One region of the Caballeronia sp. SL2Y3 genome, then DNA from elsewhere that is predicted to be linked to it. Evidence: riboswitches for the same ligand, from Rfam matches in the RefSeq annotation. Region 1 holds a riboswitch; the other holds the start of a gene.

Evidence for each region. A riboswitch is a leader RNA that binds a small molecule or an ion and turns the genes downstream of it on or off. The one in region 1 is predicted to bind cobalamin.
Region 2: linked by a shared signal. The riboswitch ahead of LDZ26_RS02880 (TonB-dependent receptor domain-containing protein) and the one ahead of LDZ26_RS15845 (cobalamin biosynthesis protein) in region 1 are both predicted to bind cobalamin.

What each region holds. Positions count from the first base shown of each region.
Region 1 covers NZ_CP084261.1:552,596-558,880, forward strand. Annotated here, with positions in the region: gene LDZ26_RS15835 (cobyrinate a,c-diamide synthase) at 1-536, opposite strand, end outside; gene cobO (cob(I)yrinic acid a,c-diamide adenosyltransferase) at 541-1,143, opposite strand; gene LDZ26_RS15845 (cobalamin biosynthesis protein) at 1,152-1,529, opposite strand; cobalamin riboswitch at 1,615-1,863, opposite strand; cobalamin riboswitch at 1,917-2,164, shown strand; gene cobW (cobalamin biosynthesis protein CobW) at 2,290-3,369, shown strand; gene cobN (cobaltochelatase subunit CobN) at 3,374-6,285, shown strand, end outside.
Region 2 covers NZ_CP084260.1:607,147-613,431, forward strand. Annotated here, with positions in the region: gene LDZ26_RS02870 (cell division protein ZapA) at 5-319, opposite strand; gene LDZ26_RS02875 (ATPase) at 316-705, opposite strand; cobalamin riboswitch at 967-1,262, shown strand; gene LDZ26_RS02880 (TonB-dependent receptor domain-containing protein) at 1,346-3,217, shown strand; gene LDZ26_RS02885 (FecCD family ABC transporter permease) at 3,253-4,251, shown strand; gene LDZ26_RS02890 (ABC transporter ATP-binding protein) at 4,248-5,027, shown strand; gene cobT (nicotinate-nucleotide--dimethylbenzimidazole phosphoribosyltransferase) at 5,040-6,092, shown strand; gene LDZ26_RS02900 (adenosylcobinamide-GDP ribazoletransferase) at 6,094-6,285, shown strand, end outside.

The DNA of each region.
Region 1 (6,285 bases):
GCGATATCGTCTGCATTCGACAGATGCCCGCAATAGCGCAGTCCATCCGGAATGGCTTCGGCCAACATCTGCGCATGCCGCGCCGATGCAACGCGATTGGCGAGCACGCCATGGAACGGCACGTCCGCGCGATAACGCGCCAGTCCGAACGCCACTGCGCCGAACGTCTGCGCCATGCCATGTGCGCCGATCACGGCGAGCACCGGCACGTTGAACGCGGCAGCGAGGTCGGCGCTGCTCGGCGTGCCGTCGAAGAGACCCATGACGCCTTCGATCAGAATCAGATCGGCTTCGCGCGAGGCCTCTGCGAGCAATGCGCGGCATGCGTCGAGGCCGACCATCGACAGATGCAGCGAATAGACGGGCGATCCGCATGCGCGTTCCAGAATCATCGGATCGAGAAAATCGGGGCCGGTCTTGAAGACGCGCACGCGCAGGCCACGCCGCGCATGATGACGCGCCAGCGCGGCCGTCACCGTGGTCTTGCCTTGATGCGACGCGCTTGCGCCGATGAAGAGTGCGGGGCAGGACGGCATGAGCTCAGTACTCGACGCCACGTTGCGCCTTGACGCCCTGCTCGCGATACGGATGCTTCACGAGCCGCATCTCCGTGACGAGGTCCGCCAGTTCGACGAGCGCATCCGGCGCATGACGGCCCGTCACGACCACATGCAGCATCGCAGGACGCGCCTTCAACACATCGAGCACTTCGTCGAGCGGCAAGTACTCGTACTTGAGCACGGTGTTGAGCTCGTCGAGCACGACCATCTGATATTCGCCGCTTTCGATCATGCGCCGCGCTTCGTTCCAGCCTTTGCGCGCCGTCGCCATGTCGGCCTCGCGGTTTTGCGTGTTCCAGGTATAGCCGTCGCCCATCGTCACGAAATCGCAATTGGCGACCGCGCTCAGGAAATCCCGCTCTGACGTATGCAGCGCGCCTTTGATGAACTGGACGACGCCGAGCTTCATGCCGTGCCCGAGCACGCGCACCGCCATGCCGAAAGCGGCCGTGGTCTTGCCCTTGCCATTGCCTGTGTTGACGATCAAGAGACCCTTCTCGTGATCGGCGGCGGCCTGCTTCTTTTCGTGGCCTTCCTTGCGACGCTGCGTCATGCGCAGATGCGATTCCGTATCGGTTTTCATGGGCTCTTTCAGGCTTTCTTCGTTGCTATGGCGACAGTCACATGACCGTCGATCATCTTCGGCACAACAAGCTCTCCGCCCTCGCTCGCGAGCAGCGCGCTAGGCTCGCATACACCCTCGGCGGGCATGTGCGCGAGCTGGTCTGCGCGATAGAAACGCAATGGCAGCGCATGACGCTCGCAGAAGACACGCAAGCCGGCTTCGTCGTGTTTGATGTCGATGCTCGCGACCACCGCGATGTGCGCGAACGTGAGTTCCGCTGCTCGGAGCGCATAAAGCGCACGAAGCGCACGAAGGACGGCCGCTTCTATCGCATCGGCGCTAACGCCGCGTTTGCAGCCGATGCCGATGGCAAGATGGCGCAGGCTCACGCAAGGAAACATCATCGAACGAATGGACGGAAATGCTTGCGCCGCCCATGCGTCCCTCGCGGATGGCGGCGTTCGGCGAAGGCATCGTGACAGCGAGATGCGCTTCGTCCCCTGCGATGGCCGGTATCCGGGCTTGCGGCCTTCATCGCGCAGCCTTCCCACCGTGAACGGGCAGTGGCCGTGTGCGCCATGCGCGATACCGTGCAAGCCGATACCGCCGGTCGCGTACCGTTGCGGGGACAGCACAGGTTGGCGAGCGCCTGCATGATCGCGAAGACGCCGCTTTCTGTTTCCCGTTTAACTGCGCGTTTCGTGTGAACGCGCGAGCACCAGTCGCGCGCCAACGATACCACATGCACCGGTTTCAACGCCGGCTTCCTTGACGCTCCTTCGCGGGGAGCCTAGACTTCACGCAGTTCTGGTGCCCGCGTGCGAGCTTCTTTCGCACGCAGTTAAACGGGAAGCAGGAAGCGCATCGTCCTTTATGCGAACGGACGCGCCAACCTGCGCTGCCCCCGCAACGGTAAGAGACCGGCGGTATCGCTAGTACGATATCGCGCGTTGCGCACGAAGCCACTGTCGGGACACGGCAGGAAGGCTGCGCGACGAGGTCCCAAGCCCGGATACCGGCCAGAACTTCGCAGGGCCCACGCCGCGGGGATGCGGCATGTCCCATGATCCATCAGTCGTGCGCTTTTTTCCGCAGCTCTCGCCGGCGATACCTTGCTCGCGCGACGCACGCACGACGCATGCATACACGAGCCACGGAGCGACGATGCAAACCCGCAAGATACCCGTCACGGTCGTGACCGGCTTTCTCGGCAGCGGCAAGACCACCTTGATGCGCCATATCATGTCGAATGCGCAGGGCTTGCGCCTTGCTGTCATCGTGAATGAGTTCGGCGAACTCGGCATAGACGGGGAAATCCTGAAGGGTTGCGGTATCGGTTGCGACGACGAAGCCGGGTCCTCGGAGCGCAATCTCTATGAACTCGCTAACGGGTGCCTGTGCTGCACGGTGCAGGAAGAGTTCTATCCGGTGATGGAGCAGTTGCTGGAACGCCGCGAGCACATCGACCATGTGTTGATCGAGACGTCGGGCCTCGCGTTGCCGAAGCCGCTCGTGCAGGCATTCAACTGGCCGTCGATCAAGAATGCGTTCACGGTGGATGCCGTCATCACGGTGGTCGATGGTCCTGCCGCCGCAAGCGGACAGTTCGCGGCGAACCCCGCAGCGGTCGATGCGCAACGCAAAGCCGACCCCAATCTCGATCACGAATCGCCGCTGCACGAGCTATTCGAAGATCAACTGTCCTCGGCTGATCTCGTGATCGTCAACAAGACCGACCTCATGGACGCGGACGCAATGCGCCGCGTGGAAGCGCTCGTGCGGCCCGAGATTCCGCCGCAAGTGAAGGTCGTGCCCGCGCAAATGGGCAAGCTCGATCTGCATGCGCTGCTCGGTCTGCAATCCGCGTCCGAGGACAGCATTCATCTTCGCCACGATCATCACGGTTCTGCCGACGACGAAGGCTACGTGGATCATCACCATGACGAATTCGATTCGGTCGTCGTCGAAGCACACGTGGAATCGCGCGAACAGGCCATTGCCGCGTTGCAGGCGCTGGTGGAGAGCCACACGATCTATCGCGTGAAAGGGTTCGCCGCGCTGCCGGGCGCGGGCATGCGTCTCGTGGTGCAAGGCGTGGGCCGGCGCTTCGACAGCTATTTCGACCGGCGCTGGAACGAAGGGGAAGCCGCGAGCCGCTTCGTGCTGATCGGAGAAGACCTCGATCGTCAAACCCTGCAAACAGCGTTGAACGCGGCGCTCGCAAACGCGCTCGCGCAGGCCTGACGCAATGCATCTGTTACGCACGACGCCGGGCGGTTTCGTCGATGACGCGGCAGGCGTCATGCGTATCGAGCAGACGCGCGCACCGATCGTCGTACTGAGTTCAGCCGATACCACGCTCGCGCTGCTTGCAAGCGTGTTTCCGCGTCTCGAGCCGGGCTTTCCCGAAGTGCGGCTCGCGAATCAATCGTTTTTGCGCCAGCCCGCATCGGTCGATTTCTACGTCGACGATGTATTGCGTCATGCGCGCGTCGTCATCGTCGATCATCTCGGCGGTGAATCGTACTGGCCTTATGGCATCGAGCGAATCGTGGCGCTCGCCGAGCACGAGAAGCAGATGCTTGCCATGTTCTCGGGCGATCTCACCGAAGACCCGAACCTGATCAGCAAGAGTACCGCGGATGCCGAGTTTTGCCGTGAGTTGTCGCGCTATCTGCGCGAAGGCGGCGCAGGCAATGCCGAGGAATTTTTGCGCGCGATCGGTTATCACGCATTCGGCTTCGGCCGCGCGCCGCAAGCGCCGCGTCCGCTGCCTGCCGTGGCCATCTATCATCCCGAGCGCGACATCGCCGCAATCGACGACTGGCGGGCGCGCTGGACCGACGGCGCGCCCGTGGTCGCGATCCTGTTTTATCGCGCGCATCTGCAAGCGGGCAATACCGCTGTATTCGATGCGCTCATCGAAGCCCTCGAAAAGGAAGGGCTGAATCCGCTGCCGATTGCGATTGCTTCGCTGAAGGAAAGCGTGAGCCGCGAAGTGATCGCGCGCTTGTGCATCGAGCATCGCGCATCGCTCGTATTGAACACGACTGCGTTCGCAGCCAGCGTGATCGGCGAAAGCGAAGACTTCGACATCGCGGGCGATGCGCCCGTGCTGCAGGTGATATTGAGCGGCGGCAATCGCGAAGAGTGGGAAAAGGACAACCACGGTCTCAATTCGCGCGATGTAGCGATGCATGTCGCGTTGCCCGAGGTCGATGGCCGCATCATCACGCGCGCGGTCAGCTTCAAGGGACTCGCGTATCACTGCGCGCAGACGCAAGTGGACGTGGTGCGTTATCAGGCCGATGCCGAACGCGTGCGCTTCGTCGCCGAATTGAGCCGCCGTTGGTGCAAGCTGCGGCATACGCCGAACCAGAAGAAGCGCATCGCGCTCGTGCTCGCCAACTATCCGGCGAGCGAAGGACGCATCGGCAACGGCGTAGGGCTCGATACGCCGGCATCCGCGGTCGGCATCCTGTCGATGCTCGCACGCGAAGGCTATCGCGTGGGCGAATTGCCGGGGAGCGGCGACGCGCTCATCGCCGCATTGACGCAAGGCGTGACGAACGATCCCGTGGTTCGCGACATGCGGCCGGCGTTGCAAAGCCTCTCGCTCGACGACTATCTCGACGCTTATCGCGCGTTGCCCGCCGATGCACGCGCCGCGCTGGAAAAGACGTGGGGCGCGCCGGAAGACGATCCGACATTGAGGGGCGGCCGCTTCATGATCGCGGGCTATCGCTGCGGTGAAGTGTTCGTCGGCATTCAACCGTCGCGGTCGCGCGAACGCAACGACTACGCGAGCTACCACGATGCCGAACTCGTTCCACCGCATTCTTATCTTGCGTTCTACTTCTGGCTGCGCATGCGCTTTAGCGCCGACGCGCTCGTGCATGTCGGCAAGCACGGCAATCTGGAATGGCTGCCGGGCAAGAGCGTCGCGCTGTCGGCATCGTGCTGGCCCGATCTGATTCTCGGGCCGATGCCGCATCTTTATCCTTTCATCGTCAACGATCCGGGCGAGGGCAGTCAGGCGAAGCGGCGGGCGCAAGCGGTCATCATCGATCATCTGATGCCGCCGCTTACGCGCGCCGAGAACTATGGTCCGCTGCAAGACCTCGAACGGCAGGTCGATGAGTACTACGAAGCATTGATGGTCGACGTCCGACGCGCGAAGCTGTTGCGCAAGTCCATACTTGCGAGCATCGTCGAGAACAAGCTGCACGAAGAACTCGGCCTCGATGCCCCGCGCGATACGTCGGGCGAAGACGCGTTGCTCACGCGCGCCGATGCGTACCTGTGCGAGCTGAAGGAAGCGCAGATACGCGATGGACTGCATGTTTTCGGCGTGTCGCCGCAAGGCGCGCAGCGGCGCGATACGCTGCTTGCGCTCGGGCGTTTCCCGATCGGCGACGGTCAGGGCGCGAATGCAAGCCTGATCACCGCGCTCGCACGCGACCTGCAATTAGGCGACGACTTCGATCCGCTCGACGCCGACTGGGCCGCGTCGTGGCAAGGGCCGCGTCCGCCGGCATTGCAGGCGGTGAGTGATGCGCCATGGCGTCATCACGGCGACACGCGCGAGCGGCTGGAATGCCTCGCATTGCAGCTTATCGAGGGCAATGCAGCCGCACCCGGTCCGCATACGCAACGCGTGCTGGAACGCTTGCATGGCGATGTGCTCGCGCGGCTCGATGCATGCGGACCGCAAGAGTCGCTGCAACTGAAACGCGGTCTCGAAGGCCGCTTCGTTCCGCCGGGGCCGAGCGGTTCGCCATCGCGCGGCAGACCCGACGTGCTCCCGACGGGGCGTAACTTCTATTCGGTCGATACGCGCGCATTGCCGACGCAAGCGGCCTGGTCGCTCGGGCTCAAGTCCGCGAACTTGCTCGTCGAGCGGCACGTGCAGGACCACGGCGATTACCCGCGCGCCATCGGTCTGTCGGTGTGGGGCACGGCCACCATGCGCACGGGCGGCGACGACATCGCGCAAGCGTTTGCGCTCATCGGCGTGCGGCCGAAATGGGCGGCGGGCAGCCATCGCGTCACCGACTTCGAGATTCTGCCGATCTCCATCTTCAACCGGCCGCGCATCGACGTCACGCTGCGCGTATCCGGCTTTTTCCGCGATGCGTTCGCGAATCTCATGCATCTGTT
Region 2 (6,285 bases), on a different replicon from region 1:
TCGCTCAGTGCGCTTCATATTGCGCAATGACAGCGCCGAGCTGCTCGTTCATCGAATGCATGGTGCGGCGGATTTCCTCGGCCGGGAACGCTTCGCCGTGGCGCACGCTTTCCTGCAGCTTGAGCAATTCGGACGCCAACGAAAGCGCGGCCATTACCGCGATGCGGTCCGTGCCGCGCACGCTGCTTGCGTTGCGGACCTTGTTCATTTCGGCATCGACGCGGGCCACGGCTTCGCGCAGAGCGGCTTCGGTTTCCGGCGAGCACGCGAGGCGATACTGCTGGCCGAGAATGGATACTTCGATCTGCGTGGTCGTCATGCCTTCTCTCCTTGATGATGCTCGCCGTGCACTTCTTCCGCGTGCGCATGTTCGTGCTGCGCTTCGCGCGACGCGCTGGCTTCGGCGTTCAGAAGATCGAGCTGATTGTCGCTCTCGGCATGATGCGCTTTGCCGCGCGGCAGCTTTTCGAGGATCGCGTTGAGGCGCACTTGCGCGTCGTCGATCTTCGCGGACAGCGAATCCCGTTCGCCTTGCAGCGCGTCGCGCTCCTGGCGAACCTGCGCGAGTTCGGCCTGAACGCTGGCGTAATCGGCGCGCAGCTGTTCCATTTGTGCTTCGAGCGCGAGACGCGCCTGATTGTGGCGCTCGCTGATCTTGATCAGCCGGCCGATGTTCCCTGACAGTGATTCGAGTTCGTTGAGCATGTGCTGCGTCCTCTAAAGACCTGGCATTTTAGCGCGGTTCAAAGGCGCTTCCGATAATTGTCTCGTTTCGAGACGTAACAACACGCGATCTTGCGCGCATCGCCGCGTATTCATGTGTGGAATGTCCGCGCGTGACGCACCCGGATGCGCGGCTGACGATGCTCGCTCGTCGCTTGCTCGTCGCTTGCTCGTCGCTTGCTCGTTGTCCAGACCTCGCGGTGAGGCGCCGCGCGCCTTCTTGACGGCCCCCATGCGCGCTCCTACACTTGCCGCACTTTTGGTGCTCGCGCCGCCTTTCTTGCGGCGCAGTCAAACGGGAAACAGGAAGCGTCGTCTCGCCTCGCGCGGCTCGCCAACCTGTGCTGCCCCCGCAACGGTAAGCGACCGCAACGCAAGTTGCAAGTCGTCCCTCGCGCGTTTCTCCGTGTTGCTCCGTGGTCGTTTGCCATTGGAGACGCGACTGCAAGAAACGTGTCGGCGCCACTGCGCTTCGAAGCGCGGGAAGGCGGGACGATGCGTCGCCAGCCCGGATACCGGCCAATCGTCCAGCGCGCCGATGCTTCGCAAGACGGCGCGTGCGTCGCGCACAGACCTCGCGGGGAGCGGGGCACGCGCCAGTCTCCAACGGGAACGCATCCACATGGTCTTGCCTTCGTCCGGCCTCATTCGTCGCGCGGCGCGCGTCGTGATGTGCGCCGCCGCGAGTGCGCCGCTTGTCCAGGCCGCGCACGCCGATTCCGATTCTCCGTCGCAGACACTCGCGCCCGTCGTCGTCACGGCGACGCGCGGCGCGCAACCGCTCGCCGATTCCATCCCGCAGGCGACGCTCTTCGACGCGCAAGACATCGCCGACAGCAATGCGGACGATGTGCTCGGACTCATCGCGCTCGCGCCCGGCGTGCAGATCACGCGCAACGGCGGGCCCGGCGCGACCTCGGGCGTCTTCATACGCGGCGCGTCGTCGACGCAATCGCTCGTGCTGATCGACGGCGTGCGCGTCGAATCCGTCTCTCTGGGCGCGGCGCAGTTGTCGCAATTGATGCTCGATCAGACCGGCCGCGTCGAAGTGGTCAATGGCAATGTGTCGGCGCTGTATGGATCGAACGCGATCGGCGGCGTCGTGCAGATTTTCACGAAGGAGGGCGAAGCACATCCGCCGCGCTTTCACTTCGAAGCCGAATACGGCAGCTATCACACGCAACGGCAATCGGCGGGCGTCGACGGCGCGCTCGATGCCGAGGGCCGCACCACGTTCAGCCTGAACGTGTCGCGCGAGAAGACCGACGGCTTTTCGTCGATCGATCCCGCGCGCGCGCCCGGCGCGAATCCGAACGCGAACGGTTATCTGAACGAAAGCGTCGCCGCGACGCTGCGCCACAAGTTCAGCGACAAGTGGGACGCGGGCGTGCGCTTCCTGCAATCGAACGGCGTGAACAGCTTCGACGATCCCTACGGCGTGCCGACCGATCTCAACGAATCGCATGATCGCGTGCGCTCGGCGTCGGTGTTCGCGAACGGCAAGCTCACCGACAACTGGACGACGCACTTCACCGTCGCGCAGGGGCAAGACCGCGCGAACATCGAGAAGAACGGCGTCTATACGAGCCGCTTCGACTCGGAGAATCATCAGTATCTGTGGCAGAACGACTTTCGGCTCACAGACGCGCACAAGCTCGTGTTCGGCTACGAGCACCTCGACCAGTCGCTCGATTCGGACCAGTTCAGCGCGCCCGACCGGCATGTGAACTCCGTTTTCGCGGGCTATGTCGGCCGCTTCGGTCCGAGCGAAGTGCAGGCCAACGTGCGCCGCGACCAGTATTCCGACTTCGGCGGCGCGAACAGCTACTATCTGGGCTACGCGTACAACTTCGATTCGCACTGGCGCGCGAGCGCGAGCTACGCGGCGTCGTTTCGCGCGCCGAGCTTCGACGATCTCTACTATCCGTTCAGCGGCAATCCGTCGATACAGCCGGAGCGCAGCCATTCGGCCGAGGCCGCGTTGCAGTACGCATCGGACAAGATCGGCGTGATGCGCGTGACGGCATTCGAGACGCGCTATTCGAATCTGATCGACTACGTGGGCGACAGCAGCGGCTTCTATACCGCGCAGAACGTGGGGCGCGCGAAGGTGCAGGGCGTCGAGGGATCGTGGGCGGGACACGTGGGCGCAACGGACGTGCGCGCGAGCGTGACGTTCCAGAATCCCGTCGACGAGACGAATCACGAAGAGTTGACGCGTCGCGCGCGGCGCTTCGCGTCGCTGTCGGCGCATCGGTCGATCGGGCGCTGGCGCGTGGGCGGCGAGTGGATCGTGAGCGGCGCGCGCAGCGATTACGATTCGACGCTCGCGGGCTACGGCGTCGTCAATCTGTCCGCGCAATACGACATCACGAAGTCGTGGTACGTGAATGCGCGCATCGACAACCTGTTCGACCGCAACTATGAACTGGCTTACTCGTACAACACGCCGCGTCGCGGCGCTTACGTCACGATCGGCTGGCATCCGTCGTGAGCCACGCCGCTGACGCGCGCCGTCCGATGAAGGCGATGCACGCAGGCCGCGCCGCCGCGATCTGGCTCGCGTTGGGCGCGGCGGTCGTCGTCGTGCTGGCGGCGTCGCTCGCGCTCGGAAGCGTCGCGCTGCCGCCGACGCGCGCCATCGCCGCGCTGCTGCACGCGCACGCGGCCACGCCCGATATCGCCGATGAAATCGTGCTGAACCTGCGATTGCCGCGCGCGCTCGCGGGCTTCGCATCGGGCGCGCTGCTCGCGCTCGCCGGGGCGCTGCTGCAAGTGCTGCTGCGCAATCCGCTCGCTGAACCGTACGTGCTCGGCGTGTCCGGCGGCGCGGCGGCGTTCGCTCTTTCCGCGATGCTCGCGTCGATGCCGTGGTGGGGCGTCGATCTCGCCGCGTGCGCGGGCGCGCTCGCATCCATCGTGCTGGTGCTCGGACTTGCGCGCACGCACATGTGGCACGGCGAACAGGACGCATCGCCACGGCTCTTGCTCACGGGCGTCGTGGTCGCGGCGGGCTGGGGCGCGCTCATCACGCTGATACTCAGCGTGGCGCCCGAGAACCGGCTGCGCGGCATGGTCTTCTGGCTGACCGGCGACCTCAACGGCGCATCGACGCCGTGGCCCGCGATGATCGCGCTCGGCGTGGCGCTCGCGTTGATCGTGCCGTGCGCGCCGCAGTTGAACGTGCTGTTGCGCGGCGAAGCCACCGCGCGTTCGCTCGGCGTGCCGGTGGAACGCGTGCGGCTGCGCGTGTATCTGGTGGCATCGCTCGCGGCGGCGGCAGCGGTGACTACGGCGGGGACCATCGGCTTCGTCGGGCTCGTGGTGCCGCATCTGCTGCGGCTCGCGTTCGGCAACGACCAGCGCATGCTCGTGCCCGCCGCCGCGCTCGCGGGCGGCCTCGCCGTGATGAGCGCGGACCTCGCCGCGCGGACGGTCATCGCGCCGGCGCAGTTGCCGGTGGGCGTCGTCACGGCGCTGATCGGCGTGCCCATGTTCCTGTGGATGCTGCTGCGAAGGCCGCGATGAAGCCGCTCTCTGTCGATAACCTCGCCTTGCGCGCGGGCGCCCGAACGCTCGTCGATGGCCTTTCTGCGACCATCGCGGCGGGCGAAGTGTGGTGTATCGCCGGGCCGAACGGCGCGGGCAAGACCACGCTCATCGGCGTGCTCGCGGGAATCGCGAAGCCGGCGTCGGGCGCGATCACGCTCGGCGGCCGCGCGCTTGCGTCGTGGCGCGCGGCGGACCTCGCCCGGGAACGCGCGCTGATGCCGCAAAGCACGCACGACGCCTTCAGCGCAACCGTGCTCGACACCGTGCTGCTCAACCGCTTTCCGTATCTGACGGGCTGGGGCTGGGAAAGCGAAGACGACCGCGCCGCCGCGCATGCCGCGCTCGCGGCGCTCGGTCTCGCAGACCTGGCTTCGCGCGACGTGCTCACGCTCTCGGGCGGCGAAAGGCAGCGCGTGGCGCTTGCCGCCGCGCTATGCCAGCAAGCGCCGCTCTTGCTGCTCGACGAACCGCTCGCGCATCTGGACCTGCATCATCAGATCGACTGCCTGCATGCGCTCGCCGCCGCCGCGCGCGACGAGGGACGCGCGATCGTCTTTTCGTGCCATGACCTGAATCTTGCGCGCCGCTTCGCCACGCACGCGCTCTTGCTCGACGGCAAGGGCGGCGCGCATGTCGGTCCCGTCGCCGACGTGCTGACGCCCGCGCGCGCGAGCGCGGCGTTCGGCTATCCGCTGGTCCTGATCCGCGATGGCGAGCACGAAGCGCTCGTGCCTTCGCTTCACCCTTTCTGACGAGGAACGCCGATGTCCACTGCTCACGCGCTGCCGAAGCCTTGCCCGCTCGACCGCAGCATCGAACCGGAGCTGCGCCGCATCATCGACATGAAGACGAAGCCGCCCGGCAGCCTCGGCCGGCTCGAAACGCTCGCGCTGCAAATGGGTTTGATCCAGCAGACGACGAAGCCGCGCATCGAGCGTCCCGCGATGATCGTGTTCGCGGGCGATCACGGCATCGCGGCCGAAGGCGTGAGTCCGTATCCGCAGGAAGTGACGGCGCAGATGGTCGCGAATTTCCTGGCGGGCGGCGCGGCGATCAACGCGTTGTCGCGCTCGGTCGGCATGGCGCTCGAAGTGGTCGATGCGGGCGTGGCGACGCCCATTCCGGTCGATCACGGCTACGAGCGGCTGTCGCTCGGTCTCGGCACGCGCAACTTCGCGCGGCAAGCGGCGATGTCGCGCGAGACGGCGCTCGAAGGCATCGCGCGGGGCGCGTCGCGTGTGCGCCATCACGCGTCGCTCGGGACGAACGTGATCGGCTTCGGCGAAATGGGCATCGCGAACACGTCGGCGGCGGCGTGTCTGATGAGCCGCTTGTGCGCGCTGCCTATCGACGAATGCGTCGGCCGCGGCACGGGTCTCGACGATCGCGGCCTCGCGCATAAACGCGATGTGCTCGGGCGCGCGCTCGCATCGCATGCGGCGAGCGGCAACGCGATCGACACGCTCGCCACGTTCGGCGGCTTCGAAATAGCGATGATGACGGGCGCGTATCTCGCGGCGGCAGAAGCGCGCATGACCATTCTCGTCGACGGCTTCATCGCGACGTCCGCGCTGCTCGTCGCGTCGCGGATCGCGCCGGACGTGCGCGAGTACTGCGTGTTCGCGCATGCATCGAACGAAGCGGGGCATCAGCGCATGCTCGCGCATCTGGACGCCGCGCCGCTCTTGCAACTCGACATGCGTCTCGGCGAAGGCACGGGCGCGGCGCTCGCGCTGCCTATCTTGCGCGCGGCCGTGGCTTTCGTCGACGAAATGGCGAGCTTCGATGCAGCGGGCGTCTCGAACAAACAAGCCTGACATGAACCGGCCGCTCGACGAACTGCGCTATTTCTTCACGGCGCTCGGCTATTTCACGCGCGTGCCGGTGCCGCGCTGGGTCGGCTTCGAGCGCGACTATCTGAACGCGGCGGCGCGGTACTTTCCGCTCGTCGGCGCGATGGTCGGCGGCGTCGCGGCGCTCGTGTATCTCGCCGCGCTGCGCGTGTTTCCC